DNA from 3 places in the Pseudaquabacterium rugosum genome. Region 3 is predicted to be linked to each of the others. Evidence: predicted binding sites of a transcription regulator. Region 3 holds the regulator's gene; each other region holds the start of a gene.
What was found. Region 3 encodes FNR, which switches genes on or off when oxygen is low (the NO sensors DNR and NnrR bind a similar motif). Its sites were predicted from a motif close to TTGATNNNNATCAA; they were not measured.
Positions count from the first base shown of each region.

Region 1: the regulator FNR is predicted to act here: its motif matches at 2,024-2,037, upstream of yiaY (L-threonine dehydrogenase).
Region 2: the regulator FNR is predicted to act here: its motif matches at 5,862-5,875, upstream of AACH11_RS21415 (cbb3-type cytochrome c oxidase subunit I).

Region 1 is NZ_JBBUTF010000034.1:913-10,684, forward strand. Features, by position in the region: gene AACH11_RS23415 (serine hydrolase domain-containing protein) at 1-587, opposite strand, end outside; gene yiaY (L-threonine dehydrogenase) at 689-1,840, opposite strand; gene AACH11_RS23425 (LysR family transcriptional regulator) at 2,086-2,976, opposite strand; gene AACH11_RS23430 (TRAP transporter small permease) at 3,203-3,751, shown strand; gene AACH11_RS23435 (TRAP transporter large permease) at 3,748-5,070, shown strand; gene AACH11_RS23440 (TRAP transporter substrate-binding protein) at 5,130-6,158, shown strand; gene AACH11_RS23445 (gallate dioxygenase) at 6,171-7,490, shown strand; gene AACH11_RS23450 (NRDE family protein) at 7,537-8,409, opposite strand; gene AACH11_RS23455 (restriction endonuclease) at 8,599-9,300, shown strand; gene glmS (glutamine--fructose-6-phosphate transaminase (isomerizing)) at 9,497-9,772, opposite strand, start outside.
Region 2 is NZ_JBBUTF010000025.1:44,686-54,457, reverse strand. Features, by position in the region: gene AACH11_RS21435 (Crp/Fnr family transcriptional regulator) at 1-10, opposite strand, end outside; gene AACH11_RS21430 (nitric oxide reductase activation protein NorD) at 131-2,155, opposite strand; gene AACH11_RS21425 (4Fe-4S binding protein) at 2,155-3,210, opposite strand; gene AACH11_RS21420 (CbbQ/NirQ/NorQ/GpvN family protein) at 3,230-4,078, opposite strand; gene AACH11_RS21415 (cbb3-type cytochrome c oxidase subunit I) at 4,130-5,575, opposite strand; gene AACH11_RS21410 (c-type cytochrome) at 5,979-6,416, opposite strand; gene cobA (uroporphyrinogen-III C-methyltransferase) at 6,499-7,413, opposite strand; gene AACH11_RS21400 (cytochrome D1 domain-containing protein) at 7,618-9,387, shown strand; gene AACH11_RS21395 (c-type cytochrome) at 9,473-9,772, shown strand, end outside.
Region 3 is NZ_JBBUTF010000017.1:152,660-162,431, reverse strand. Features, by position in the region: gene bfr (bacterioferritin) at 1-269, shown strand, start outside; gene AACH11_RS18380 ((2Fe-2S)-binding protein) at 396-617, shown strand; gene icd (NADP-dependent isocitrate dehydrogenase) at 745-2,010, opposite strand; gene AACH11_RS18370 (sulfite exporter TauE/SafE family protein) at 2,183-2,959, opposite strand; gene hemN (oxygen-independent coproporphyrinogen III oxidase) at 3,057-4,466, opposite strand; gene fnr (fumarate/nitrate reduction transcriptional regulator Fnr) at 4,669-5,412, shown strand; gene AACH11_RS18355 (nitrogen fixation protein FixH) at 5,533-5,838, opposite strand; gene ccoP (cytochrome-c oxidase, cbb3-type subunit III) at 5,915-6,832, opposite strand; gene AACH11_RS18345 (cbb3-type cytochrome oxidase subunit 3) at 6,864-7,016, opposite strand; gene ccoO (cytochrome-c oxidase, cbb3-type subunit II) at 7,031-7,648, opposite strand; gene ccoN (cytochrome-c oxidase, cbb3-type subunit I) at 7,672-9,111, opposite strand; gene ccoS (cbb3-type cytochrome oxidase assembly protein CcoS) at 9,151-9,372, opposite strand; gene AACH11_RS18325 (heavy metal translocating P-type ATPase) at 9,388-9,772, opposite strand, start outside.

The DNA of each region.
Region 1 (9,772 bases), on a different contig from region 3:
GCGATGGCGGTGGTGGAGGGGCCCGCCACCGGCGGCTCCCAGCCGGTGGCACCGGCATAACCCGCGACATCAGCCGCGGACAAGCCCGGGCGGGCCCGCATGTCCAGCAGGTGCTGCACCCGCACCGCGCCGTAGCCGGTGTGGGCCAGCTCCGGCAGGTACAGACCGACCGGGGCCTGGGGATCGAGCACGCCGGCCTCGGCCAGCGCGCCGCACAGCAGGCCGACGACCGACTTGGTGGCCGACATCAGCAGCTGGGGCGCGGGCGCCGGCCGGTCGTCCGCGGCCCACACATGGCGCAGGCGGCCCTGGTGCAGCACGACCACGCCATCGGCCCGGGTGCGCTGCAGGTAGTCGGCCCAGCGCAGCGTGGCCGGGGCGGCCGGCACGTCGGGCGGCGGCGCGTCGTCGCCCGGCAGCGGCGTGGCCCAGGCGCGCCGCCGCGCCGGGTCATGGGCGACGATGGCCAGCGGCAGCACCTGGCCGATGTGGCGCACGCTGTGGCGGATGTGGGCGGGGCTGCGCCAATCGGCCAGCGTCGGCGGGCCGGCGGGCGCCGGCCGGGTGTCGGAATGCGGAGCGGACATGGCCGCCATTCTGGCGACCCGCGCGGCCGCGGGCATGCCCGACCGTCTTGCGGCGGCGCAGACCCGGTCCCGGCCCGACCGTCAGCGCGCGCCGGAACGCGTCAGAGCGCCGCCTGGAAGATCGCGCAGACGTCCTCGAAGCTCGGCGTGCGCGGGTTGGTCAGCCCGCAGGCGTCCTTCATCGCGTTGGTGGCCAGCACCGGGATGTCCTCCGCCTTGGCGCCGAGCGCACCGACGCCGGCCGGGATGCCGATGTCGGCCGACAGCTGGCGGATCGCCTGCAGGCAGGCCTGGGCGGCCGCGGCCTCATCGAGCCCGGCGGTGTCCACGCCCATCGCGCGAGCGACCTGGGCCAGACGGGGCGCGGCCACGGCCGCGTTGTAGGCCTGCACGTGCGGCAGCAGGATGGCATTGCACACACCGTGCGGCAGGTCGTAGAAACCGCCGAGTTGATGGGCCATCGCGTGCACATAGCCGAGCGAGGCGTTGTTGAAGGCCATGCCGGCGAGGAACTGCGCACAGGCCATCTGCTCGCGCGCGACCATGTCCTGGCCGTCGCGCACCGCATCGCGCAGGTGACGGGCGATCAGCGTGACGGCCTGCAGCGCACAGGCATCGGTGATCGGCGTGGCGGCGGTCGACACATAGGCCTCGATGGCATGGGTCAGCGCATCCATGCCGGTGGCCGCGGTCAGCGCCGGCGGCATGCCGGTCATCAGCGCCGGATCGTTGACCGACAGCAGCGGGGTCACGTGCTTGTCGACGATGGCCATCTTCACGTGCCGCACCTCGTCGGTGATGATGCAGAAGCGCGTCATCTCGCTGGCCGTGCCGGCCGTGGTGTTGATCGCCACCAGCGGCCACTGCGGCTTGGCGGACTGGTCCACGCCCTCGTAGTCGGTGATGACGCCCCCGTTGGCCGCCACCAGCGCGATGGCCTTGGCACAGTCGTGCGGCGAGCCGCCGCCCAGCGAGATCACGACATCGGCACCGGCCTGCCGCAGCTGCGCCAGACCGAGCTCCACATTGTCGACGTTGGGATTGGGCTTGACGCCGTCGAAGACGCTGCAGACGATGCCGGCCGCCCCCAACAGCTCGGTGACGCGTCCGACCAGGCCGGCGCGCACCAGCGGCGCATCGGTCACGATCAAGGCCTTGCGCCAGCCGCGCGCGGCAATCGCCTTGACGGCCTCGGCCAGGCAGCCGGCGCCCATCAGGTTGACGGTGGGCATGAAGAAGGCGGAAACGGTCATCGGAGACTCCTCAGGACGGCAGGCAGCCAGACAGACGGCGTCCGCGGCAACCGGCAGGGCCCCGCGGGCAGGATCCCGGGCCGACGGCCCGGGCGGACGACGACCACTGTCGGGCGTGCGGCACCGGGCCGCGCTGCGGCAGATCAACGCCGCGGGGCGACCCGCACCGCAGGCACGCCCGCCTTGAGGCAGATCAGCCGCGGGATGCGCCCGCCTGACCCCTCGCCGGCGCGGCGCCAGCCGGCTCAGGCATGCTGGGCCGCGCGGTGCAGATGGGTGATGAAGTGGCGCACCGCCGGCTTGAGCAGCCCGCTGCGCCGCACGATGGCGCCCACGCGCATGGTCAGCGGGCCGTCCTCCAGCGCCAGCACCCGCATGTGCGTGCGCGCGGACGGGTGCTCGGCCAACGGCCGCGGCATCAGCGCCAGATGCTCGCCGCGAGCCACCAGGGCCAGCAGCGCCAGCGTGGAGTTCACCATCGCGGCCGGCGCCGGCGCGGCCAGCCCCCGCGACTCGAACAGATTGCGGGCATAGCCGACCTTGCCCGACGCGCTGGTGTAGACCCAGCGGGCCTGCGCCAGATCGAGCAGCCGGCGCGCCGAGGCCAGCGGATGACCGGGCGCGGCCACCACCACCATCTCCAGCTCGCGCAGCGGCTCGACGTCGAACTCGCCGGCCCCCAGCCCGTCGGGAATGGGCCCGATGGCCACATCGACCTGGCCATCGCGCAGCAGGGCCAGCTGCGCGATGTAGAGCTCCTCGCGCAGCCGCAGCTGGATGTCGGGGCAGTCGCGGCTGAAGGTGCGCCAGGCCTCGGGCACCAGCATCAGCACCGCATAGGGCACGGCCGCGACGCTGATCTCGCCGATCATGCGGCCGCCGAGCTGGTCGATCAGGCTGCGCGCGTCGTCGAGCTCGCGGAAGGCCCGCCGCGCATGCTCGACCAGCACCTTGCCCTGCGCGCTGGGAAACACCCCCGCGGTCGAGCGCTCCAGCACCGGCGCCCCCAGATCCTGCTCCAGCTCGCGGATGAGCTTGGTGACGGCCGGCTGGGACACGCCGAGCCTGCGTGCGGCCGCCCGCAGGCTGCCCTCGTCGACGGCGGCGATGAGGGCGTTGAGGGCGCTGAGCTTCATCGCCGGAATGATAGCCAGCAGGGGATCAGGGAAAACCCAGGGCGATAACGAGGCGTGATCGCCTCGGCACGCGCGGCATCTTCTCGCGCCGGGACGCCGCACCTACGCTGCGCGCCTTCGTCTTGAACCAGATCAAGGACCGCCCGTCCGGCGCCCACCGGCATCGGCCTCAGGACGCCTTGCTGACCCCGGGCGCAGCCCCCGCCCCCTTCCCGGAGACACGTCGTTGAACGATCAGGCCCCTCCCGCCACGAGCGCAGGCACACCCGCCACCGCGCCCCCCGCCGGCCCCACCCCCTGGCTGCAGCGCCTGTGCGATCTGAGCGCCGGCACCGGTGCCCTGGTGCTGGTGGCCCTGGCCCTCATGACGACCGTCAGCGTGATCGGCCGCGCGTTCTTCTCGCACCCGATCCTGGGTGACGTGGAGCTGGTGCAGCTCGGCGGCGCCGTGGTGGTGGCCTGCTTCATGCCGTACACCCAGTACCGGCGCGGCAACATCATCGTCGACTTCTTCACCACCGGCGCCAGCCCGCGCAGCCAGCGCCGCATGGACGGGCTGGGCAACCTGCTCTACACCGCCGTGATGGCGCTGGTGACCTGGCGCGTGGCCGCCGGCTGCCTGGGCATGGTCGAGTCGCAGGAGCGCTCGATGCTGATGGACCTGCCGCTGTGGTTGCCCTACGCGCTGATGCTGCCGGGCCTGGCGCTGTGCGTGCTGATCGGCCTGACGCAGTGCATCCGCCTGCACCCGCAGGATGAGGAGGCCGCGGCATGAGCACGATGACCATCGGCCTGACCCTGTTCGGCGCCATGCTGGTGCTGATGGCGGTGCGCGTGCCCATCGCCATCGCCATGTTCGTGCCGGGCGCGCTCGGCTATGTCGCGCTGTCGGGCTGGAGCCCGCTGCTGGCCCACCTCAAGGGCGCCGTCTACGGCCGCGTCTCGGTCTACGACCTGTCGGTGATCCCGCTGTTCATGCTGATGGGCGGCATCGCGGTGCAGGGCGGACTGGCCAAGGCGCTGTTCGACTTCGCCAACGCGTTGCTCGGCCGCTTCCGCGGCGGCATGGCGATGGCCGGCGTGCTGGCCTGCGCGGCCTTCGGCTCGATCTCGGGCTCGACGGTGGCCACCACCGCCACCATCGCCCAGGTCGCCTATCCGCAGATGCGGCGCATCGGCTACTCGGGCCGGCTGGCGACCGCGGCGCTGGCCACCGGCGGCACCATGGGCGTGCTGCTGCCGCCCTCGGTCACGCTGATGGTCTACGCCATCCTGACCGAGCAGAACATCACCAAGATGTTCCTGGCCGCCTATGTGCCCGCCCTGGTGGCGGCCATCGGCTACATGGTGGCGATCGCCGTCATGGTGCGCCTGCAGCCGGAGCAGGCGCCGCCGGCCGTCGCGGCCTCGGCCGGCGAGGTGCTGGCGGCCACGCTGAAGGTCTGGCCCATCGTGCTGATCTTCATCGTCGTCTTCGGCGGCATCTACGGCGGCCTGTTCACGGCCACCGAGGGCGCGGCGATCGGCAACGTGCTGGTGCTGGCCATCACGCTGGCGCGGCGCGAGATCGACCGCGGGAAGTTCTTCGCCGCCGTGCGCACCACCGCGCAGACCAGCGGGATGATCTTCCTGATCTTCATCGGCGCCGACATGATCAACGCGGCGCTCGCGCTGTCGCAGCTGCCCGCGCAGCTGGCCGGCCTGGTCAGCCACCTGAGCATCCCGCCGGTGGCGGTGATGGGCGGGATCATGCTGTTCTACATCCTGCTGGGCTGCGTGATGGACGAGATGAGCATGATCCTGCTGACCGTGCCCACGCTCTTCCCCGTCATCATGGGCCTGGACTTCTACGGCCTGGGCGCCGCGGACAAGGCGCTGTGGTTCGGCATCCTCATCCTGACCGTCTGCGAGATCGGGATGATCTTCCCGCCGGTGGGCCTGAACGTCTACGTGATGAACGGCCTGGCGCGCGACGTGCCGATGGTCGAGACCTACAAGGGCGTGGTGCCCTTCCTGATCACCGACGGCCTGCGTCTGGCCGCGCTGCTCCTGTTCCCCTCGCTCGCGCTGTGGCTGGTCCACCGGCTGACCTGAGCGTCCTCCTTCCGCCCCCACCCGCGTCCCCCGCACCGATCCCCACCGGAGACCGCCCCATGAAGATCCGCCACGCCCTCGCCAGCGCCGCCGTGCTGGCCGCCAGCGCCCTGTCCGCCCAGGCCCAGGAGGTCACGCTCAAGCTGCACTACTTCCTGCCGCCGAGCTCCTATGCCAACACGCTGTTCCTGCAGCCCTGGTGCGACAGGATCGCCAAGGACTCGAACAACCGGATGAAGTGCCAGAGCTACCCGTCGATGCAGCTCGGCGGCACGCCGCCGCAGCTGTTCGACCAGGTGCGCGACGGCGTGGCCGACGTGATCTGGACCCTGCCCGGCTACACCGCCGGCCGCTTCCCGAGCCTGGAGGCCTTCGAGCTGCCGTTCATGATGCAGAGCCCCGAGGCCACCAGCAAGGCGCTGTGGGACTACACGCAGCTGCACAGCGCGGCCGAGTTCAAGGACGTCAAGCCGCTGGCCTTCCACGTGCATGGCGACGGCGTCTTCCACATGACCGGCAAGCCGGTGAAGACCATGGCCGACCTGCGCGGCCTGAAGCTGCGCGCGCCCACCCGCATGACCAACAAGTTCATGGCCATGCTGGGCGCCACGCCGGTCAGCCTGCCGGTGCCGCAGGTCGGTGACGCGCTGTCCAAGGGCGTGATCGACGGCGCCGTCGTGCCCTACGAGGTGGTGCCTGCCGTCAAGATCCAGGAGCTGGTCAAGTACCACTCCGAGACCGATCCGGCGCAGCCGGCCTTCTACACCTCGACCTTCATCTTCGCGATGAACAAGGCGAAGTACGACAGCCTGCCGGCCGACCTGAAGAAGGTGATCGACGCCAACTCCGGCCAGGCGCTGTCCGCGCTGGCCGGCCGGGCCTTCCTGCAGGCCGATGTCGAGGGCAGGAAGCTGACGGCGAAGAACGCCACCAACGTCATCCCCGCCGCCGAGCTGCAGAGCTGGAAGGCCGTCGGCGACAAGCTGGCCGCCGACTGGGTCAAGGACATGACAGCCAAGGGCCAGCCCGGCCAGAAGATGCTGGACGACGCCAAGGCCCTGATCGCCAAGCACGCCAACGCCAAGTAAGCCGCACGCACCATGGCCACCATCATCGGCGGCATCGCCGCCTCGCACACCCCGACCATCGGCTTCGCGCTCGACACCGGCAAGCAGCACGACCCGGTCTGGGCCCCGATCTTCGACGCCTTCGCCCCGATCCAGGGCTGGATCGCCGAGAAGCAGCCCGACGTGCTGCTGATGGTCTTCAACGACCACGTCACGTCCTTCTTCTTCGACCACTACTCGGCCTTCGCCCTCGGCGTGGGCGAGCACTGGGCGGTGGCCGACGAGGGTGGCGGCGCCCGCGACATCCCCGGCATCGACGGCCATCCGGCGCTGGCCGCGCACATCGCGGCCTCGCTGACGATGGAGGAGTTCGACCTCTCGCTGTTCCAGGACAAGGGGCTGGACCACGGCTGCTTCTCGCCGCTGTCGGTGATGTGCCCGCGGCCGACGGCCGACGCCGGCTGGCCGGTGAAGATGGTGCCGCTGCAGGTCGGCGTATTGCAGTTCCCGGTGCCGAGCGCGCGCCGCTGCTACAAGCTGGGCCAGGCGCTGCGGCGCGCGGTCGAGAGCTTCCCGGCCGACCTGAAGGTGGCCATCGTCGCCACCGGCGGCCTGTCGCACCAGGTGCACGGCGAGCGCTGCGGCTTCAACAACCCCGAGTGGGACGGCCGCTTCCTCGACCTGTTCGAGCGCGACCCCGAGGCGCTGGCCGACATCACGCTGGCCGAGTACGCCGAACTCGGCGGCATGGAGGGCGCCGAGGTCATCATGTGGCTGATCATGCGCGGCGCCCTCGCCGCTCAGGTCACGTGTCTGCACCGCAACTACTACCTGCCGTCGATGACCGGCATCGCCACCGCCATCTACGAGCCGGTGCAGCAGGCGACGATGCCGGCCGCCATCGAGCGCCACCGCGCCCGCATGGCCGAGCAGCTGGCCGGCGCCGAGCGCCTGAACGGCACCTATCCGTTCAACCTCGAACGCAGCGTCCAGGCCTACCGGATCAACCGCTTCCTGCATGACCTGATCCACCCGGCACACCGCGCGGCCTTCAAGGCCGACGAGACCGCCGCGATGCAGGCCGCCGGACTGAGCCCCGCCGAGCAGGCCCTGGTGCGCGCGCGCGACTGGCGCGGCCTGATCCACCACGGCGTCATCTTCTTCATGCTGGAGAAGCTGAGCGCGGTGGTCGGCGTGTCCAACCTCCACATCTACGCGGCCATGCGCGGCCAGTCGCTGGAGGACTTCCAGAAGACCCGCAACGCACCGGGCGCGCTGTACTCGGTGGCCGGCAAGGAGCGGGGCACGCTGGCCTGGGACGACGCCCCGGCCGATGCGACGGCCCCGGACTGAGCCACGCGGGATCCGGCCGCCGCCCGTTGCCGTGAGTCCGCCCGCGTCAGTCCACCCGCAGCGGCCCGTCCCATGCCGCGCCGCCACAGGGCTGCCCGGCGGCGTCGAAGCGCCGCTCGCGCAGGTGCAGCCACGGCCGCGCGCCCCGCTGCTCGACCACCAGCACGGTGCTGCTGCGCGTGCCGTAGGCCGCACGGCCGGGCGTCGCGGGCCGATGGATGAAGACCGGCGCCAGGGCCTGCTCCAGCGGCCAGGGCACGCCGGTGTGCGGCAGCTGCGCATCGGGCGGCTGCCAGCGGTCGGCCAGGGCCGCCCACAGGTGCGCGAAGAGACGCTCGATCCGCGGTGACGGTGTGGCCCGCCGCCCAGGGCCCGGGCCGCCGTCGAGCGGGAGGGCCTGGGCCTCGGCACAGGCCGTGTCCAGCGCCCGGCACAGCCGCCGCACCTTCGGCCAGGGCGTGTCCAGCGCCGCATTCGACAGCCCGTGCGTGCCGGCGCCCAGCACGCGCAGCATCGGCTGCGGCCGGTTGCTCCACCAGCGACCGGCCGTCCCGGCCAGGTCCAGCTGCAGCAGGTTCCAGCCGTGGCGTGGACGCCTCAGTTCGGCCGCCATCCAGTGGCCGTCGTCCAGCCCGTGACGCAGCGCCTGCAGCACCAGATCGCCGCGGGAGACGGCGTCGGCGCGGGGCGGCGCCGGCTCCCGCACATTGGTCAGCAGGGCCAGTCGGCCGCGGGGATCCAGGCCCAGCCAGGTGCCACCGGCCTGCAGATCACGCCCGCCCAGCCAGCCGCGCCCGCCCGGGCCGTCGGTCCACCAGGCCAGCGGCGCGGCCGGGCGGTCATGGAACTCGTCGCGGTTGCTGACCAGCACCCAGGGCAGACCGGTGTGCGGCGCACAGCGCCAGGCGGCCAGACACATCGCCTCTCAGCCCCGGCGCGCCCGCGGCGGACGCCGACGCAGCACGGCGCATTGCCACGGAAAGTTCAGCATAGGGAGTGACAACATCACACCAGCCCGGACTTCGTGCGCATCTTGTTACATTTGTGCGTCGTTGGAACGCCGCTCCGCCACGGGGCGGTCCCCCCGGATCCTTGCAGGAAAACGAAGATGGCCGGTCGCCACAGCCGTGCGCTGGACAAGCTGATGAGCTCCACGGGCCGCCTGCCCGTCTGGTCGGGCTTCGTGCTCGCCGCCGGACTGTACGCCAGCCTCCATGCGGCCTCCCGCCAGCCGGCCCTGCTCGGGGGCCATGGATCCGCGGGGGCGGGCGAGGCCTCGCTGATCACGCTGCTGCTGACCGTCGCCCAGTACCTGCTGCCGGCGCTGTGCCTGCTGCTGACGCTGCGGGCCATCTGGCGCCGCCACCGCCTGATGCGGCGCGAACAGCTGGCCCAGGCCGCGGCACGCGCGGTGGCCGAGCTCGACGGCCGCGGCTTCGCCCGGCTGATCGCCGAATCCTTCCAGCGCAGCGGCTACCGGGTGCTGGGTGTCCATGGCGCCGGCGCCTCCGGCGGCCGCGACCACGGCGCCGACATCGAGCTGAGCAAGGACGGCGAGCTGCACCTGGTGCAGGTGCGCTACTGGCGCGCCGACATGGTGGACCACCGCGCGGTGCGCCAGCTCAACGCCGCCATCACCACCAACGGCGCGAGCCGCGGCTGGATCATCACCTCGGGCCTGTTCACCGAGAAGGCCCGCCAGGAGGCCGCGTTGCGACCGATCCGCCTGATCGACGGTTGCGGCCTGCTGCGCATCATCGAGGCCATGCGGGGCCAGGGCCTGGTGCGGCCCTCGCGCTACACGGCCTGAGGCCGACGCCGGCCCGGCGCAGGGCCGGCCGGCGGAAAGGGACGGGTCGCCGCGGCCGCCCGCCCCCGGGTGACACCACCACCCTGGCACGGGACCGCACCGCCGCGCCCCGGGCACTGTACCGGGGCGCAGGCCGTCAAGGGCCGGTCCGCGGTCCTCGCCGGCCCCCTTGGCCGCGGGGGCTCGGCGGCGTGCATCACTCCACGGTGACCGACTTCGCCAGATTCCGCGGCTTGTCGACATCGGTGCCACGCGCGCAGGCCGTGTGGTAGGCCAGCAGCTGCAGCGGCACCGTGTGCAGGATCGGCGACAGCGCGCCGTAGTGCTCGGGCATGCGGATCACGCGCACGCCGGGCTCGTTCTCGATGCGGGTGTCGCTGTCGGCGAAGACGAACAGCTCGCCGCCGCGCGCGCGCACTTCCTGCATGTTGCTCTTGAGCTTCTCCAGCAGCGCGTCGTTCGGCGCGATGGT
Region 2 (9,772 bases), on a different contig from region 3:
GATCGGCCATGGGACAGCTCGGCAAAGGGTGGCAACGGGCGCGCATTCTGGCCGCGGGCCGGCCTTCATGGTTTTGATCGCCGTCAAGCGCGCACCGTCACCCTGCCGTCACCGTGCGGACACCCCGTCCTCACCGCACCAGCTGCGCCTGCAGCTGGGCCAGCCGGCCGACCAGCTCGGCCGGCCGCAGCACCCGGGCATGGCCGTGTTGGCCGAACAGGTGGGGCAGGTAGTCGGCCGCCTGCGGGTCGATGGTGACGGCGAACGGGGTCAACCCGGCGGCGCGGGCCTCGCGCACGGCCTCGCGGGTGTCCTCCAGACCGTAACGGCCTTCATAGACGTCCAGGTCATTGGGCTTGCCGTCGGTCAGCAGCAGCAGCAGGCGCTGGCGCTCGGGCCGCTGCTGCAGGCGGCGCGTGGCATGGCGGATGGCCGCGCCCATCCGGGTGTAGTAGCCCGGACGGATCGCGCCCACACGGGCGCAGGGCAAGGCGCCCCAGCGCTCGTCGAAGCCCTTGAGCCGGTGCAGGCGCACCTGCTGCCGGCGCACCGACGAGAAGCCGGTCATCTCGAAGGCGTCGCCGCGGGCGGACAGGGCCTCGCCGAAGACGTAGAGCGCGTCGCGCACGATGTCGATCACGCGCTGGTCGGGCCGGCCGGTGGCCGCATCGCCCTTGACCCAGGCATCGGTGGACAGCGAGAGATCGGCCAGCAGCAGCGTGGCCAGATCCGGTCCGCTGCGCACCTGGCGGGCATAGACGGCCGGCTCGCCGCGGGACGGCACCGCCGCGCGGGCGCCCTCACCCGCCTGGTGGCGCACCCAGGCGTCGAGGTCGATGCGCTCGCCCTGGGTGCAGGCGCGCTGCCAGTGCGGCGCGGCGCGCAGGGCCTCCAGCTGGCGGCGCAACCGGCGGGCGGTGGCCTGCAGCGCCGGCGGGGCTTGCCAGGCCTGCGCCTGCGGCGGGGCGACGAAGGTCTGGGCGCGGCAATGGTCGGGCTGCAGCCGGCCGCGGCGCCAGTCCCACTCGGGCAGCGGCTCGCCGGGGCCGATGGGCAGATCGTCGGCCGCCGCGCTCGGCAGGTCGAGGTCGAAGCGCACGCGCGAGGCGCAGGCCCGGCCGTCGGGCGCCAGGCTCAGGTGGTCGAGATCGGCGGCCGCGGTGCGGGCGCTGTCGTCGGGCGTGTCGTCATCGGCGCGGTCGATGCGCATCGGGTCACCGAAGGTCAGCAGCGATTCGGCGCGGAAGGGCAGGATCAGCGGCGCCCGGCCACGCTCGTCGGCGATGCGGCGCGCGGCATGGCGGCGGGCATCGGGCGCGTCGGCGGCCGATGGCGGGCGGTCGGCATCGGCAGCGGGCGCGGTGGCCGCGGCCGGAGCGTCGGCGACCAGGGGCGCGACGGCCAGCCAGCACCAGACCGGCGCGACATCGGCCGGGTCCACGCGCGGCACCTCCACAGCCCGCGCGAGGAAGGCGGCGGTGTCGGCCGGCTCCAGACCCGCACGCAGCGCGGCCTGCACCGCCTGTTCGGCCGGGTCGTCGCCTGCCGGCGGGCGGCGGTCCAGCTCGGCCTGCAGCAGCGCGCGGTGGCTGTCGGCCAGGCCCGGCAGCGTGCGGCGGACCTGCAGGCCAGCCGCGAGGTTGAGGGCCAGCCAGCCGGGCGAGCCGGCGCGGCCATGGGGGCGATCGGGGTCATCGTCCGCCTGCTGTGCCCGCTCCGCCAGCAGCGCGCCCGCCTGCGGCCAGGCGGCCGCCACGGCAGCCAGCCACACGTAGAGCTGGCGGTTGAGCGTGCGTTCCGGATGGACGTCGAGGTCGGGCGGCAGGCACAGCACCGGGCCGGCGGCGGCCGCAGCGCCCGCCGCGGCGCGGTCCGCAGCGGACGAGCCCTGCCAGGCGACCAGCGAGGCCAGCGAGGCCCGCGTGCCGCTGCCGGCCACGCGCTGCAGCCAGCCGCGGGCGACGCGGCCCTGGCCGACCGGCTGCGCGCTGGCTTCGGCCAGGCGCGCGGCCGGATCCCCGCCGAAGGCACGGAACATCAGGCCGAGCTGCGGCCGCATCTCGGCCAGCGTGACGGCCGCCTGCGGATGCCGGCGCCCCCGCTCGGCACCGGCCGTCACCAGACGGTGCCACCAATGACCGATCCACTCTTCCATCACGACTCCTCGGTTTTCGGGTCAGGCGGCGGCAGGTCGCGCGCCGGCATCGGGGCGGGGGCGGCGGCAGGAGGCGCCGCCACGGCGGCCACCGGACGGCGCTGGCGCAGGCTCTCGCGCAGCGCGTCGCTGCCGACCGTCCACTGCAGCAGCGGCGCCACACCCACGCCGCCCTCGAGCGCGGCGCGCGTGTGCTGGGCCCGGTCGCAGGCCGTCAGGCAACGGCCGCACTGCACGCAGGCGAACATCCAGCGCTTGGTCTGGCGCGGCGTCAACCGCATCGGGCAGGCCTGCTCGCAGGCGCTGGCGTGCACGGTCGGGCGGGTGGCGTCGGGCACGCAGCCCCGGCAGTGCGCGGCCCGCTCGCGGGCGAAGCCCACCACCCGCGCACGCGGGTTGGCCATCCAGACCAGGCTCTGGAACAGGCCCACCGCACAGCCATAACGGCAGAACAGATGGCGCGCCAAAGCGAACTCCAGCGCGAACACGCCGGAGGCGATGACGATGAAGCGCAGTTGCCCGGGCGTGGAGCTGCCGTGCAGCAGGCCGCCCCAGACCTCGGCCGGCGGCAGCAGATAGCACAGCAGCGTGATGCCCCAGGCCGTGCCGGCCAGCACGCAGGCCAGGCCGTAGACCACCCACCAGCGGCGCTGCGGATGGCGGCCACCGGCCAGCGGCACCGGCGTGCGGTCCCACAGGCTGAGCCGGCCACAGGCCCGCTGCAGCACCGCATTGATGGCCTCGACCAGACTGAAGTGCGGACACAGCCAGCCGCAGTACAGCCGCCCCTGGCGCCAGGCGACGGCCAGAAAGCCGCCCACCAGCAGCAGCAGGGGCAGCAGGCCGTGGGTCAGCAGAGTCAGCACCGTGTGGCCGACGCTGACGCGGCCGGCCTGGAGGTCGCTCAAGCCCAGGGACCAGGGCTGGCCGAACAGCCACAACTGACGCTCGTGCAGATCGAAGCGCAGCAGATCGACCGCCGGGGCGATCAGGAACAGCAGCATGAAGCCCGCCTGGCTCAGGCGCCGCCACTGCTGCAGCCGGTCGGCGGCCACCGCTGCGCCCCGGTGCGGCTCAGGCCGTGCCGAGCACCGCGGCGGCCACCTGCTCCAGCGCGGCCACCGTCTGTGCGTCGTCGCTGAGCGCCTGCAGCACGGCCGCCCGGCAGGCCCGCGGCAGCGGCAGGCCGGCGGCATGCAGCCGCGCGGCCATCACCAGCAGGCGGGTGCTGGCCACCTCCTCCAGATCCTGGCCGCCGAGGCGGCGCAGGGCCTGGGCCAGCTGCACCAGACGGGCGGCGGCCTCGGGACCGACACCGCCCTCGGCGGCGACGATGCGGGCCTCGACCTCGGGCTGCGGCCAGTCCAGCGTCAGCGCGACGAAGCGCTGGCGGGTGCTGGGCTTCAGGCTCTTGAGCAGGTTCTGATAACCCGGGTTGTAGGAGACCACCAGCATGAAGCCGGGTGCGGCCGGGATCAGCTCGCCGGTGCGCTCGACCGGCAGCACGCGTCGGTCATCGGCCAGCGGATGCAGCACCACGGTGGTGTCCTTGCGCGCCTCCACCACCTCGTCGAGGTAGAGGATGGCGCCCTCGCGCACCGCCCGCGTCATCGGTCCGTCGCACCAGACCGTGCTGCCGCCGACGATCAGGTGCCGGCCGACCAGATCGGCCGCGCCCAGATCGTCATGGCAGCTGACGGTGACCAGCGGCCGGCCCAGCCGGTGAGCCATGTGCTCGACCAGCCGGGTCTTGCCGCAGCCGGTCGGGCCCTTGATCAGCAGCGGCAGGCGCTGCGCGGCGGCATGGGCGAACAGCGCGCACTCGTCGCCCTGTTCGGCATACCAGGGGGCATCGGCCGGGCCGGCCTGCGCTGCGCCGGCAGGTGCGGTGCGCAGCGGGGGCGGAATGTCCAGCGGCTTCATCAGGGGCTCCTCAGGCTTGCATCCAGGTTCTCAAGGCCGTGCGGACAGGGCTCAGGCCTGACGGGCCGGCTGGCCGCGCAGGCTGCCCGCGCCACCGCCCACCGCCGCCCGCTCGTCGGCGCCCGCACCGACGAAGAAGCTGGCCAGATAGGCGACCAGGCCGATCAGGAAGATCACGCCACCGGCCAGACGGGTCCAGTAGAAGAAGGCCAGCTGGTCCTGGGTGGCCATGAAGCTCAGGGCACCTTCGGTCGGCAGGCGCTGCAGCCAGACCTGCAGGATGCCGGCGCCGGTCAGGGCCAGCACCATGACGGCCATGCCGATGGTCATGATCCAGAAGCTCCACATCTCCACGCGCTGGGCCCGCATCGGGGCGGCCTCGCGGCCGCGCAGGATCGGCATCGAGTAGCTGATCATCGTGATCACCACCAGCACATAGGCGCCGTAGAAGGCCAGGTGGCCGTGGGCCGCGGTGATCTGGGTGCCGTGGGTGTAGTAGTTGACGGGGCTGAGGGTGTGGATGAAGCCCCACAGGCCGGCGCCCAGGAAGCCCAGCACCGAGGTGCCCACGGCCCACAGCACGGCGGCCTGGTTCGGGTGCTCACGGCGGCGGCGCTGCACCATGTTGAAGGCGAACACCGTCATCGCGAAGAAGGGGATGGGCTCCAGTGCCGAGAACACGCTGCCGATCCACTTCCAGTAGCCGGGCAGGCCGATGAAGTAGTAGTGGTGGCCGGTGCCGAGGATGCCGGTGACCAGCGCGAGGGCGATGATCGAGTACATCCACTTGTCGATCACCTCACGGTCGACGCCGGTGGTCTTGACCAGCACGAAGGCGAGCAGCGAGGCGAGGATCAGCTCCCACACGCCTTCGACCCACAGGTGCACCACCCACCACCAGGCCATCTTGTCCTTGACGAGGTTGCTGGGGTTGTAGAAGCTGAAGAGGAACAGCAGGGCCAGTCCGGTCAGACCCATCAGCAGCACCAGCGTGATGCTGGTCTTGCGGCCCTTGAGCACCGTCATGACGATGTTGAGCAGGAAGCCGAGGGCGACGACGACGATGCCCACCTTGGTCGGCAGGGGCTGCTCCAGGAACTCGCGGCCCATGGTCTGCAGCAGCTCGTTGCCGGTGAGCTCGGCCAGCTTGGCATAGGGCACGACGAGGTAGCCGACGATGGTCAGCGCGCCGGCGACCAGGAAGATCCAGAACAGGGCGAGCGCGAGCTTGGGGCTCCACAGCTCGGTCTCGGATTCTTCGGGCACCAGGTAGTAGGCGCTGCCCATGAAGCCGAACAGCAGCCAGACGATGAGCAGGTTGGTGTGGACCATCCGCGCCTGGTTGAACGGGATGTAGGGGAACAGGAAGTCGCCCACGACGTACTGCAGCCCCAGGCCGAGACCGAAGACGATCTGGCCGGTGAACAGCGCGAGTGCGGCGACGAAGTAGTACATCGCCACCTTCTGCGATGCGTATCTGACGTTAGCGGGTTGCATGCTCGCTACTCCTCTTGAAACTTGACATCGTGGTTCGCTCGATGGGGTGTGGTTCGGTGCTGTTCGTGTGAGGGGCGGTCGGGGCCTGGGGCGGTCCTTCGCGTTGGACCGAGGCCGCGGGGCACCCGGATTCCTTCATGTCCCCCGGGCGGCGCTTCGCACCGCCCTCCTCCTTTACTTACGGAATCCGGGTACCCCACGACCTCGGCCCGGCACGATGACCGCATGCGACGACAGGACCGTGGCATGCGGCGATGGGCACCGAGCGCCGGGGCGGGGGAAGCGATTCACGCAGGTCAAGGAGGAGGGCCGCAGGCCCGGGGGACACGGAGTGAATCGCTTCCCCCGTCCCGGCGCGATCGCTCAAACCGCTGCAAGCACGGCCAGCCCCCAACCGCACACCTCAGCCCTCGATGTTCGGCGGCCACTTCTCCGTGTTGATCTGGCCGGTCCACTTCAGGAACTCGACCATGTCGTTCAACTGTTCCTCGGTGAAGTTGAACTGCGGCATCTGCCGGCGGCCCGGCGCATGGGTGGGCTGGGCCTTGATCCAGGCCTTGATGAACTCACCCCCGCGGCGCTGGTAGACGTTGCCCAGCTCGGGCGCGAAGTACGCGCCCTCGCCCAGCAGCGTGTGACAGCCGATGCAGTTGCGGGTCTCCCACAGCGTCTTGCCACGCTCGACGGCCGGCGTCAGCGCCGGCTGGTTCGAGCGCTGCGGGATCTCGCGCCAGCTGTGGGTCACCAGCCCGATGAACAGCAGCACGAAGAACACCGTGCCGCCATAGAACATGTTGCGGGCGGCCTGCTTGGTGTAGCCGCCGGTCGATCCGGTTGTCATGCCGGGCCTCCTCGGTTGGAACGGGATGGAAGGGGTCGGAACCTGGGCTCGCCGGCGCGGACAGGGCGACGACGATCAGGCCTCAGCTTAGGCAGTGCGCCGGCCCGCGTCCTTGAACCGCTTCAAGAACGCGGACGATGGGCGGCTCCGGCCGCTCCGCACGCACCGGGCCGCCCCGCAGGGCGCCGACGGCCTCGGCCGCGGCCGTCCACGGCACCAGCGCACCCAAGGCCGGATCGGCCAGCGCCACCACCTCGCCGATCACGATCAGCGCTGGCGCACGCACGCCGCACTCCCGTGCACGCTGCGGCAGATCGGCCAGCGTGGCCCGCACCAGGCGCTGCCCCGGCCGCGTCGCCTGCTCGATGGTGGCCGCGGGCGTGGCCGATGGCAGGCCGTGGCGCTGCAGCGCCGCGCAGATCGTGGGCAAGGCGCCCAGGCCCATGTAGAAGACCAGCGTGCGGCCCGGCCGGGCCAGTGCCGCCCAGTCCAGCGGCGGCGCATCGGCCGGCATGTCGTCGAGCCCGGCATGCCCGGTGGCCAGCACCAGCGAGGGCGCCAGGCCGCGCTGCGTGAGCGGCAGGCCGAAGGCGGCCGCCGCCCCCTGGGCCGCGCTGATGCCCGGCACCACCTGCACCGCGATGCCGGCCGCACGCAGCGCCTGCAGCTCCTCGCCCCCGCGGCCGAAGATGAAGGGGTCACCGCCCTTGAGCCGGATCAGCTCGTGGCCCTCGCGCGCCAGCCGCACCATCAGCGCGCAGATCTCGCCCTGGCGCATCGCATGGCGGCCACAGCGCTTGCCGACGTCGATGCGCACGCAGTCGCTCGGCAGCAGGTCCATCACGCCGGAGCCGATGAGCTGGTCATGCAGCACCAGCGTGGCCTCGCTCAGCAGGGCGTGGGCGCGCCAGGTCAGCAGGCCGGGGTCGCCCGGACCGGCGCCCACCAGCCAGACACGCGGCCGCTCGCCTGAGCGGTCATGGTCGAGAACGTTCATCGCCTGATCCCTGCGGGTACGGCCCGCCTGCCGCCGGAGATGAGCGGATGCATCGTCCGGATGACGCTGCGCATGGTCGGCGTGGGGTGGCGGTCGCGTCCTTGAACCAGTTCAAGGACGTCCCGCGACGGCGGCAGGAGCATGCGCCCCGTACCGCGAAGAAGCCCGTACCCGACCGCATCACCCACCCGAAGGAGAGGACGCATGCGCCCGCAACCCACCCCATCCGCAACCCCTGCCCGTGCCTGGCTGAACCCCTTGAACCTGAGCCTGGCCCTGGCCGGCGCCGTGGCCGCACTGGCCCCGGTGGCCAGCCATGCCACCGATCCCAAGGCCACCAGTGCCGCCGAGGTCGCCTACCAGGCCGGCACCTCACCGCTGGCGTCAGAGCCGATGTACCAGGCGACCAATCCCAAGGCGCCGCCGATGACGCAGGCCGAGTTCGACCGCGCCCGCCAGATCTACTTCGAGCGCTGTGCCGGCTGCCACGGCGTGCTGCGCAAGGGCGCCACCGGCAAGCCGCTGACGCCCGACATCACCCAGTCCAAGGGCACCGACTACCTGAAGGTCTTCATCGCCTACGGCTCCCCGGCCGGCATGCCCAACTGGCAGACCAGCGGTGACTTCGACGAGAAGACCGTCGATCTGATGGCCCGCTACATCCAGCACGACGCGCCGACGCCGCCGGAGTTCGGACTGGCGCAGATGAAGCAGTCGTGGAAGGTCCTCATTCCGCCCGAGAAGCGCCCGACGCGGAAGATGAACGGCTACAACATCGCCAACATCTTCAGCACCACGCTGCGCGACACCGGCGAGGTGGCGCTGATCGACGGCGACACCAAGCAGGTCATCAACATCGTCAAGACCGGCTATGCGGTGCACATCAGCCGGCTGTCGGCCTCGGGCCGCTACCTGTTCGTGATCGGGCGCGACGCCAAGATCAACATGATCGACCTGTGGATGGCGCAGCCCGACAACGTGGCCGAGATCCGCGTCGGTCTGGAGGCCCGCTCGGTCGACACCAGCAAGTACAAGGGCTTCGAAGACAAGTACGCGATCGCCGGCAGCTACTGGCCGCCGCAGTACACGATCATGAACGGCGACACGCTGGAGCCGCTGAAGATCGTCTCGACCCGCGGCAACACCGTCGACACCCAGGACTACCACCCCGAGCCCCGCGTGGCCTCGATCGTGGCCAGCCACTTCAAGCCCGAGTTCGTCGTCAACGTCAAGGAGACGGGCAAGACGCTGCTGGTCGACTACTCGAACATCGACGCGCTGAAGGTCACCGAGATCGGCACCGCGCGCTTCCTGCACGACGGTGGCCTGGACGCCAGCAAGCGCTACTTCATGGTGGCGGCCAACCAGAGCAACAAGATCGCCGCCGTCGATCTGAAGGAAGGCAAGCTGACGAAGCTGATCGACGTCGGCAAGATCCCTCACCCGGGCCGCGGCGCCAACTTCACCCACCCGCAGTACGGCCCGGTGTGGGCCACCGGCCACCTGGGTGACGAGACCATCTCGCTGATCGGCACCGATCCGGTCAAGCACGCGAAGTACGCGTTCAGGCAGGTCGCCCAGATCAAGGGTCAGGGGGGCGGCAACCTCTTCATCAAGAGCCACCCGAAGAGCAGCCACCTGTACGTCGACACCACGCTGAACCCGGATCCGAAGCTGTCGCAGTCGGTGGCCGTGTTCGACACCCGGGCGCTCGACAAGGGCTACCAGGTGCTGCCGATCGCCCAGTGGGCCGGCCTGCCGGACGACGGCGGTGCCAAGCGCGTGGTGCAGCCCGAGTTCAACCGCGCCGGCGACGAGGTGTGGTTCAGCGTCTGGAGCGCCAAGGACAAGGCCAGCGCGCTGGTGGTCGTCGATGACAAGACCCTCAAGTTGAAGGCCGTGATCAAGGACCCGCGCCTGATCACCCCGACCGGCCACTTCAACGTGCACAACACCCAGCACGACGTGTACTGACCCACCCCGGCCCGGACGGCCGCAGGCCCTGCGGCAGCGACCGCAGACCCGCCGGCCGACCGGGTCCCCATCGGAGGACACCCTCATGAAGATCCTGCTCATCGCCGCCGCGCTCGCGCTCGGCAGTGGCGGCGCCATCGCCGGCCCGGACGAGGCCATGAACAAGGCCGGCTGCATGGCCTGCCATGCCAAGGACAGGAAGCTGGTCGGCCCGGCCTTCAAGGAGATCGCCGCCAGGCACAAGGGCCAGGACGTGGTGGCCCGCCTGGTCGACAAGGTCCGCAAGGGCGGCGCCGGCGTCTACGGACCGATCCCGATGCCGGCCCACGGTGCGGACAAGATCTCCGACGCCGACCTGAAGGCGGCCGTCGAGTCCATCCTCAAG
Region 3 (9,772 bases):
TGCAGGACCTGGGCAAGCTGCTGATCGGCGAGAACGCGGTCGAGATCCTGCACTGCGACCTCAAGATGGAACAGGGCTCACATGCCCTGCTCAAGGAAGCCATCGTGCACTGCGAGACCGTGCGCGACTTCGTCACCCGCGAGCTGCTGGCCGACATCCTCGACGACACCGAAGAGCACATCGACCATCTGGAGACCCAGATCGAGCTGGTGGCCAAGGTCGGTGAGCAGAACTGGCTGCAGAGCCAGATGGACGAAGCGGCGTCCTGAGCCTGTCCGGCGACCGGTGCGCACAAGGCCCGCGGTGACACGGGGTCTTGCGACCGACATTGCGAATCATTCGCATCACGTTCATACTGCGGCCCGTCCAGACTGAAATGCCTGACGGAGCCCACCATGATCGTCTGCCTGTGCCACAAGGTGTCCGACCGCGACATCGATCTCGCCGTGCGCCAGGGCACCCACTGCTTCGATCTGCTGCAGGACGACACCGGCGTGGCGTCGGCCTGCGGGCGCTGCCACGACTGCGCACGCGAGACCTTCGGTGAATCGTGCCGCCGCCACGGGGTGGCGACCGGCGGCACGGGTCACGAGCAGGTCGTGCGTCTGGCGGGCTGAGGCCCTCCCGCGGGCCGCCACAAGCCGCAACAGACGGCGCCCCCCCGGCGCCTGCGGCCGGCGCGGGCGGATCGACATCCGCGCGCCGCTCCTGCGGTGACCGGCCGAGCGGTCACCGCCACCGCCATCACTCGGCCGGCGTCATCTGGTCGATCAGCACCTGGCCGAATCCCGAGCACGAGACCTGGGTCGCACCGGCCATCAGACGGGCGAAGTCGTAGGTCACGCGCTTGGTCTGCACCGCCCGCTCCATCGCCGCGATGATCAGGTCCGCGGCCTCGGTCCAGCCGATGTGGCGCAGCATCATCTCCGCCGACAGGATCATCGAGCCCGGGTTCACGTAGTCCTTGCCGGCATAGCGCGGCGCCGTGCCGTGCGTGGCCTCGAAGCAGGCGATGGTGTCCGACAGATTGGCGCCCGGGGCGATGCCGATGCCGCCGACCTGGGCCGCCACCGCGTCCGAGATGTAGTCGCCGTTGAGGTTCAGCGTGGCGATGACCGAGTACTCGGCCGGCCGCGTCAGCACCTGCTGAAGGAAGGCGTCGGTGATGACGTCCTTGATGATGATCTCGCGGCCGCTGCGCGGATGGCGCAGGCGGCACCAGGGACCGCCGTCGATCGGCTCGGCACCGAACTCGCGCTGGGCCAGCGCGTAGCCCCAGTCGCGGAAGCCCCCTTCGGTGAACTTCATGATGTTGCCCTTGTGCACCAGGGTGACGTTGGGCTTGTCGTGGTCGATCGCGTACTGGATGGCCTTGCGCACCAGACGCTCCGTGCCCTCGATCGACACCGGCTTGACGCCGATGGCCGAGGTTTCCGGGAAGCGGATCTTGTGCACGCCCATCTCCTCGCGCAGGAAGCGGATCAGGCGCTCGGCCTGCTCGCTGCGCGCCGGGTACTCGATGCCCGCGTAGATGTCCTCGGAGTTCTCGCGGAAGACCACCATGTCGGTCTTCTCGGGCTCCTTCAGCGGCGAGGGCACGCCCTTGTAGTAGCGCACCGGACGCAGGCAGACGTAGAGGTCGAGCTCCTGGCGCAGCGTGACGTTCAGCGAGCGGATGCCGCCGCCGACCGGCGTCGTCAGCGGGCCCTTGATCGACACCAGCGAGGACTTCAGCGCCTCGACGGTCTCCTCCGGCAGCCAGACATCGGGCCCGTACAGCCGCGTGGCCTTCTCGCCGGCATAGACCTCCATCCAGTGGATACGGCGCTCCGCACCGTAGACCCGCTCGACGGCCGCATCCACGACCCGCCGCATCACCGGGGTGACATCGCGGCCGACCCCGTCGCCCTCGATGAACGGGATGATGGGATTCGGCGGGACGATCAGCGCGTGGTCCGCACGGGCGGTGATCTTCTGGCCACCCTCGGGCACCTGGATGTGCTGGTACATGAGCAGGGGACTTTCGTGCCTCTCGGCAGGCTGTGGTTGGACGGTTGCGCGGGATTATGTCGTCGCAGGCTGGCACTGCCAGCCGACGGGCTCTCTCAAGGACACAGCGGCCTGCCCACGGTTGCCCTGCCCCCGCCGGGGACAGGCCGGGCAAGGCCCGGCGCAAAGGCCCTCAGAAGCCGCACCAGGCCGCCACCCGCAGCCACAGCCCATGGCCCAGCGCCCAGGCCGAGGCCGAGGCCAATGCCAGCCCGGCGAGCCGGATCGACATCACGGACCAGCGCTGCGCCCGGCGTGGATCGATCCGATGCCCGGCCAGGCGCCACCACAACCACGGGCCGAACAACAGGCCGGCGGCCGATCCGGCGGCAAAGCCGGTCATGACCAGTGCGCCCTGCCAGGGCCGCGAAGCCAGGGCGGCGACCAGCAGCGCCGACTGCAACAGCCCGCAAGGCCAGGCGGCCCACAGCAGACCCGCGCCGCCCGCGCGCAGCCAGCGTCGTGCATCGACGCGGGCCACGCCGGGGCGCTCGCCGGGCAGCGCGACGACGGCGTGCTGGCCTTGTGGCGGCCGCACCGCGCCCGACCGCTCCATCCAGCCAGGCTGACGCCCCTGCCACAGCAGCCAGACGCCGAGCACCAGCGCCGCGACGTGCAACAGCGTCCACAACGGACGCAGCACGGCCACCGCCTGCCCCAGGGCCGACAGCGCGCCGACGCCAGCCGCCACGACGGCACCGGCTGCCGCATAGGACGACGCCCGGCCCAGATGGAAGGCCAGCAGCGGCAGCAGGTCGGCGACGGACCTTGACGGGGCACAGCCCCCGCCCTCGCCCCCATCGCGCGGCGGCCCGGCCAGGGCCGTGCAGGCGGCCCCGCACATGGCCAGGCAATGTGCGCTGCCCGCCAGGCCCATCAGCACGGCGCTGCTCAGCAGGCTCTGCCACATCTCGGTCCCATCCTCTCGCGCATGCCCTGCGCGTCACACCGATCCGATGACCGGGCCGCGGACCCGCTCCAGGGCCCGGCCAACGCCCGGGATCAGCTCAGATGATGCGCGAGAAACGCTCGCGGGCCTGGTCGGCGCGCAGATGACGGTCGAACACCGCCGCCACCGCCCGCACGAAATACCAGCCCAGGGCCGTGACCTGGATGGCCGCGGGCTCGACCTCGACCAGACCGAGGTTCTGCAACTCGGCCAGTTCATCGAGTTCCGGGCGGAAGTAGTCGCGCACCCGCACCAGATGGGACAGCTCGATCGATTCGAACTCCAGCCGCCCCTGGCACATCAGCGCCATCACCACCGCGCGGCGCAGCAGATCGTCACGGGTGAGGGCCAGGCCGCGCACGACCGGCAGCAGGCCCTGCCGCAGGGCGTCCGCATACTCCTCGATCGTCTTGGCATTCTGGCTGTAGGTCGCGCCCATGCGGCCGATGGCCGACACGCCGAGCGCGATCAGGTCGCAATCGGGCTGGGTGCTGTAGCCCTGGAAATTGCGGTGCAGACGGCCCTGCCGCTTGGCCTGGGCCAGCGCATCGCCCGGCAGCGCGAAATGGTCCATGCCGATGTAGGCATAGCCCAGCGCGTTGAAGCCGCTGATCGCGCTGCCCAGCATCTGCACCCGGGCCTCGGGCCCCGGCAGTTGCAGCGGATCGATGCGGCGTTGCGGCTTGAAGCGCTGCGGCAGATGGGCATAGGCATACAGCGCGATGCGGTCCGGCCGCAGTTCGCCGATGCGCTCGATGGTCTGCGTGAAGCTGGCCGGGGTCTGGCGCGGCAGGCCGTAGATCAGGTCGGCGTTGATCGAGTCATAACGCAACTCGCGGGCGGCCAGCACCAGATCACGCACCAGCTCCCAGGGCTGGACGCGGTGCACGGCTTTCTGCACCTCGACATCGAAGTCCTGCACGCCGAAGCTCAGGCGATTGAAGCCCAGCGTGCGGAAATGCGCCAGCCGCTGCGGCGTGGCCGTGCGTGGATCGACCTCGATCGAGATCTCGGCATTCGGCGCGAGACGGAAGTTCTCGCGCAGCAGGTCCATCAGCCGCGTCAGTTCCTCGTCACTGAGAAAGGTCGGGCTGCCGCCGCCGAAATGCAGCTGGCTGACCGCCTGCCCCCGACCGAGCACCTCGACATGCAAGGCGATCTCGCGCGCCAGCAGGTCGAGATACTCCGCCGCCCGCTCATGGTGCTTGGTGATGACCTTGTTGCAGGCGCAGTAGTAGCAGACCGATTCGCAGAACGGAATGTGCAGGTACAGCGACAGCGGCGGCTTGCCACCGACGGTGGCGCCGGTGGCCCGCTGTTCCAGCGCCTGGCGGTATTCGGCGGCACCGAAGGCCTCGACGAACCGGTCGGCGGTGGGGTAGGAGGTGTAGCGCGGGCCGGGCCGGTCGAGCCGGCGCAGCATCGCCTCGGTGAGGACAGGGACCTCGTCGGCTTGGGCGGTGGACATGGGAGCGGACTGTGCCAAAGCCCGCGCGCCCGGACTTGACCTGCCTCAAGCGCGGCCGAGCGGACACACCGAACAATCCCGCAGACCGACGCGCAGAGGCCTTCCCGGCACGGCCCGCCATCCCGTCGGTCAAGCATCGAACACCCGCGTGGACGGCACGTTTGATCTACCGCAGCCGCCACTCACCCCAGATAATCCGTGCATGACCACGACACCTGACGTCCCGAAGCTGCGGCTCGAGCCCTTCAAGGTCGCCTGCTCCAGCTGCAACCTGCGCGAGCTGTGCCTGCCCGTGGGTCTGTCGCGCGACAACCTCGACCGACTGGACACGCTGGTGGCCACCCGCCGCACGGTCGGCCGCGGCGAATCGCTGTTCCGCGCCGGCGACGCCTTCCAGTCGCTGTACGCGGTGCGCACCGGCTTCTTCAAGACCTGCGTCTCGTCCGAGGACGGCCGCGACCAGGTCACCGGCTTCCAGATGGCCGGCGAACTGCTGGGCCTGGACGGCATCAGCACCGACCTGCACACCTGCGACGCCGTCGCGCTGGAGGACTCGCAGGTCTGCGTGATCCCCTACAACACGCTCGAGGACGTCGCCCGCGACTTCACCGAGCTGCAGCACCAGTTCCACAAGATCATGAGCCGCGAGATCGTGCGCGACCATGGCGTGATGCTGCTGCTGGGCTCGATGCGGGCCGAGGAACGCCTGGCCGCCTTCCTGCTGAACCTCACGCAGCGCCTGCAGGCGCGCGGCTTCTCCGGCTCGGCGCTGATCCTGCGCATGACGCGCGAGGAGATCGGCAGCTACCTCGGCCTGAAGCTGGAGACGGTCAGCCGCACCTTCAGCAAGTTCCAGGACGACGGCATCCTGGAGGTCAAGCAGCGCCAGATCCGCATCATCGACCAGAGCAAGCTGCAGAGCCTGGTCAACGGCGCGAACTGCTGAGTCCGCGGGGCGAAGGGCGCACGGCCGCCCGCAGCGCCTCGCCGGAAACGACGAAGCCCGCACGGCCTGGTGGCCATGCGGGCTTTTTCTCATGTGTCGCGGACGGGCCGCGCCCCCGCTTCAGCGCCCGCGGCCGACGGCATCGGCGGCCGCCGCCGTCGCCGCATGGTTGCGCGCCATCATCGCCGGCGTCTCGCCCGACGGCCGCACGGCCGACTGCACGGTGGCGCGGTCGACCAGTACCTCGTCGGCATGGCGGTAGGCGATGACGGCGGTCGTCAGTCCGGCGACGACGACGGCCAGCGGGCCACCGACGACCAGCCAGACGATGCCGTAACGCCACCAGGGACGCCCGGCCTCCTCGTGGTCGGGGCCCGGGGCCGCGGAACGGACGGAGGAGGCGGCGGCGCGGATCGAATCGGACATGGAAGGGCTCGCGGGTCGGGCCGGGCTGCTCTGCTGCCCGGCGATCAGGAGAGGAACGGGCGTCGGCGCGTCACGCTCACGGCGCGGCGGCGACGGTCGTCTTCTGCGACAGGCTCCAGACGTAGGCCGACAGCACGTGGATCTGCTCCGGGGTCAGGCGCTTGCCGAAGGCGGGCATGACGTTGGTCTTGCCCTGGTTGATGATCGACACGATCTGGCCCTCGCCCCAGCCATGCAGCCAGACCTTGTCGGTCAGGTTGGGCGCACCCAGCACCGGGTTGCCCTTGCCATCCGGACCATGGCAGGCCGCACAGGCGGCGAACTTGCCCTGACCCAGCTGCGCCGCGACGCTGCTGTGCGCACTGCCCGACAGGCTCAGCACGTAGTTGGCGACGTTCTTGACGTCATCGCCACTGCCGACGGCCGCAGCCATCGGCGGCATCATGCCTTGACGCCCTTCGGTGACGGTCTTCTTGATGTAGTCGGCACCGGTGCCGCCCAGCCAGTCGGCGTCGGTCAGGTTGGGAAAGCCCTTGGAGCCGCGGGCGTCCGAGCCATGGCACTGCGCGCAGTTGTTGGCGAACAGCCGCTCGCCGATGCCCATGGCCTGGCCGTCCTTGGCCAGATCCTCGGCCTTCATGGCGGTGAACTTGGCGTAGACCGGGGCCATCGCCTCGTTGGCCTTGGCCTGCTCGGACTCGAGCTGGCCCACGCTCGACCACTTGAACGTGCCGGCATGGGTGCCCAGGCCAGGGTAGAACGTCAGGTAGGCGGCGGCGAAGACGATGGTCAGGATGAACAGGCCCATCCACCAGCGCGGCAGCGGGTTGTTCAGCTCGCGCAGGTCCTCGTCCCAGGTGTGGCCGGTGGTGTTGTCGTTGGCCATCACCTTGCGCTTGCTGGCCACGGCCAGCACGAACACGCAGAAGATCAGCCCGCCGACCGTGATGCCGGCGACCCACAGGGCCCAGCCGGCGTTGATGAAATCACTCATAGAAAACTCTCCGTGAGGGGTGAGTGAAGGCCTAACGGGAGACCTGATCGTCGTCGACGAGCGGCAGACGCTCGGCATCGGCGAAGCCCGCCTGCTGGCGGCGGCTCCAGGCCCAGACGCAGATGCCGACGAACAGCACGAACATCAGCAGCGTGGCGATGCTGCGCAACAGGTTCAGATCCATGTCAGGCCCTCCGGTCACTTGCGGGCCGTGCCCATCACCTGCAGATAGGCGATGACGGCGTCCATCTCGGTCTTGCCCTTGACGTCTTCGGCCGCCTTGGCGATCTCGTCGTCCGCGTAGGGCACGCCCACGGTGCGCAGCGCCTTCATGCGCGGCGCCATGCTGGCGGGATCGATGGTGGCTTCCAGCAGCCAGGGATAGGCCGGCATGTTCGATTCAGGCACCAGATCCCGCGGGTTGTTCAGGTGGATGCGATGCCATTCGTCGCTGTACTTGCCGCCGACGCGGTGCAGGTCGGGACCGGTGCGCTTGCTGCCCCACTGGAAGGGGTGGTCGTAGACGAACTCGCCGGCCAGCGAGATCGGACCGTAGCGCAGCACCTCGGCGCGGAACGGACGGATCATCTGCGAGTGGCAGTTGTAGCAGCCCTCGCGGATGTAGACGTCACGGCCGGCCAGCTGCAGCGCGGTGTAGGGCTTGACGCCCTCGACCGGCTGGGTCGTCGACCGCTGGAAGAACAGCGGCACGATCTCCACCAGACCACCGAAGGCGATGGCCAGCAGGATCAGCACGATCATCAGGGTGTTGCTGGTCTCGATCTTCTCGTGACCGACAGGGGCATGGGATGCCATCGATGTGCTCCTCGATTCAGCGGTCAGGCGTGGGCGGCGACCAGCGGGATGCGGGCCGTCGTCACCTTGCCGACCTGCACGGTCTTGATCGTGTTCCAGGCCATGATCAGCATGCCGGTGAGGTACAGCGCACCCCCGCCGAGACGGATCACGTAGAACGGGAAGGTGGCCTTGACGCTCTCGACGAAGGTGTAGACCAGCGTGCCGTCCGGGTTGACCGCGCGCCACATCAGGCCCTGCATCACGCCGGCGATCCACATCGCGGCGATGTAGAGCACGATGCCGATGGTGGCGACCCAGAAGTGCAGCTCCACCGCACGGGTCGAGTACATCTTCTCGCGGCCGAACATGCGCGGGATCAGGTGGTACAGCGAGCCCATCGAGATCAGGCCCACCCAGCCCAGGGCACCCGAGTGCACGTGGCCGACGGTCCAGTCCGTGTAGTGCGACAGCGCGTTGACGGTCTTGATCGACATCATCGGACCCTCGAAGGTCGACATGCCGTAGAACGACAGCGAGACGATCAGGAACTTCAGGATCGGGTCGTCACGCAGTTTGTGCCAGGCACCCGACAGGGTCATGATGCCGTTGATCATGCCGCCCCAGCTCGGTGCCAGCAGCACCAGCGAGAAGATCATGCCGACCGACTGCGCCCAGTCCGGCAGCGCCGTGTAGTGCAGGTGGTGGGGGCCCGCCCACATGTAGGTGAAGATCAGCGCCCAGAAGTGGACGATCGACAGGCGGTAGCTGTAGACCGGACGGCCGGCCTGCTTGGGGATGTAGTAATACATCATCCCCAGGAAGCCCGCGGTCAGGAAGAAGCCCACGGCGTTGTGGCCGTACCACCACTGCACCATCGCGTCCTGCACGCCGGCATAGGCCGAGTACGACTTCGTCAGGCTGACCGGAATCTCGGCCGAGTTGACGATGTGCAGCAGCGCCACCGCCAGGATGAAGGCGCCGAAGAACCAGTTGGCGACGTAGATGTGGCGGACCTTGCGGGTGCCCACCGTGCCGAAGAAGACCACGGCGTAGGCCACCCACACGATGGCGATCAGGATGTCGATCGGCCATTCGAGCTCGGCGTATTCCTTGCCCGTGGTCATGCCCAGCGGCAGCGTGATGGCCGCCAGCAGGATCACGACCTGCCAGCCGACGAAGGTGAACATGGCCAGGCGCGGCATGAACAGGCGCGTCTGACAGGTGCGCTGCACGACGTGGTAGCTGGTGGCGAACAGCACCGAGCCGCCGAAGGCGAAGATCACCGCGTTGGTGTGCAGCGGCCGCAGTCGTCCGTAGCTCAGCCACGGGATGCCCGCCGTCAGGTCGGGAAAGGCAAGCTGCGCGGCGACGATGACGCCGACCAGCATGCCCACGATGCCCCACAGCACAGCGACGAGGGCGAATGCACGCACCACGGTATCGCTGTAGACCGGTGAAGCGCTGGTGGCATTGGAAGCCATGGACTCCTCCTAGGAAAAAATCTCGACGGGTCGCGGTTTTCAGACGCGCGAATGCCCCGACCCTGGACCTGGGTATTGTTCGGCCGACGACCCCGCCGGGGATTGATCGCCATCAACGGGCTCGGGATCGGTCGCCAGAATGCGTGTGCCCTCTCGCTCGAGGTCATCGAACTGGCCGCGGTTCAGGGCCCAGCCGAAGACGCCGATGATCCCGAGCACCAGCACGGCCGACAGCGGAATCAGCAACCACAGGATGTCCATCGGTGCTCCGTCGTCTCAGCGGGCCAGCCGCAGCGAATTGCCGATCACGAACAGCGAACTGCTGGCCATGCCCAGGCCGGCGGCCCAGGGCGGCAGCCAACCGGCCATCGCCAGCGGAATGCACACGGCGTTGTAGGCGGCGGCCCAGCCCAGGTTCTGCCGCACCACGCGCAAGGTGCGCCGGGCCAACGCCCGGGCGCGCAACAGATCGTCGAGCCGGCCACGCACCAGCACCGCATCGGCATGGGCGCGGGCGACCAGTGCGCCCTGCCCCATCGCCAGGGAAATGTCGGCCTGCGCCAGCACCGGCGCATCGTTGATGCCGTCGCCGACCATGGCCACCACATGACCGGCCGCCTGCGCGGCCTGCACCTCGGCCAGCTTGGATTCCGGTGTCGCG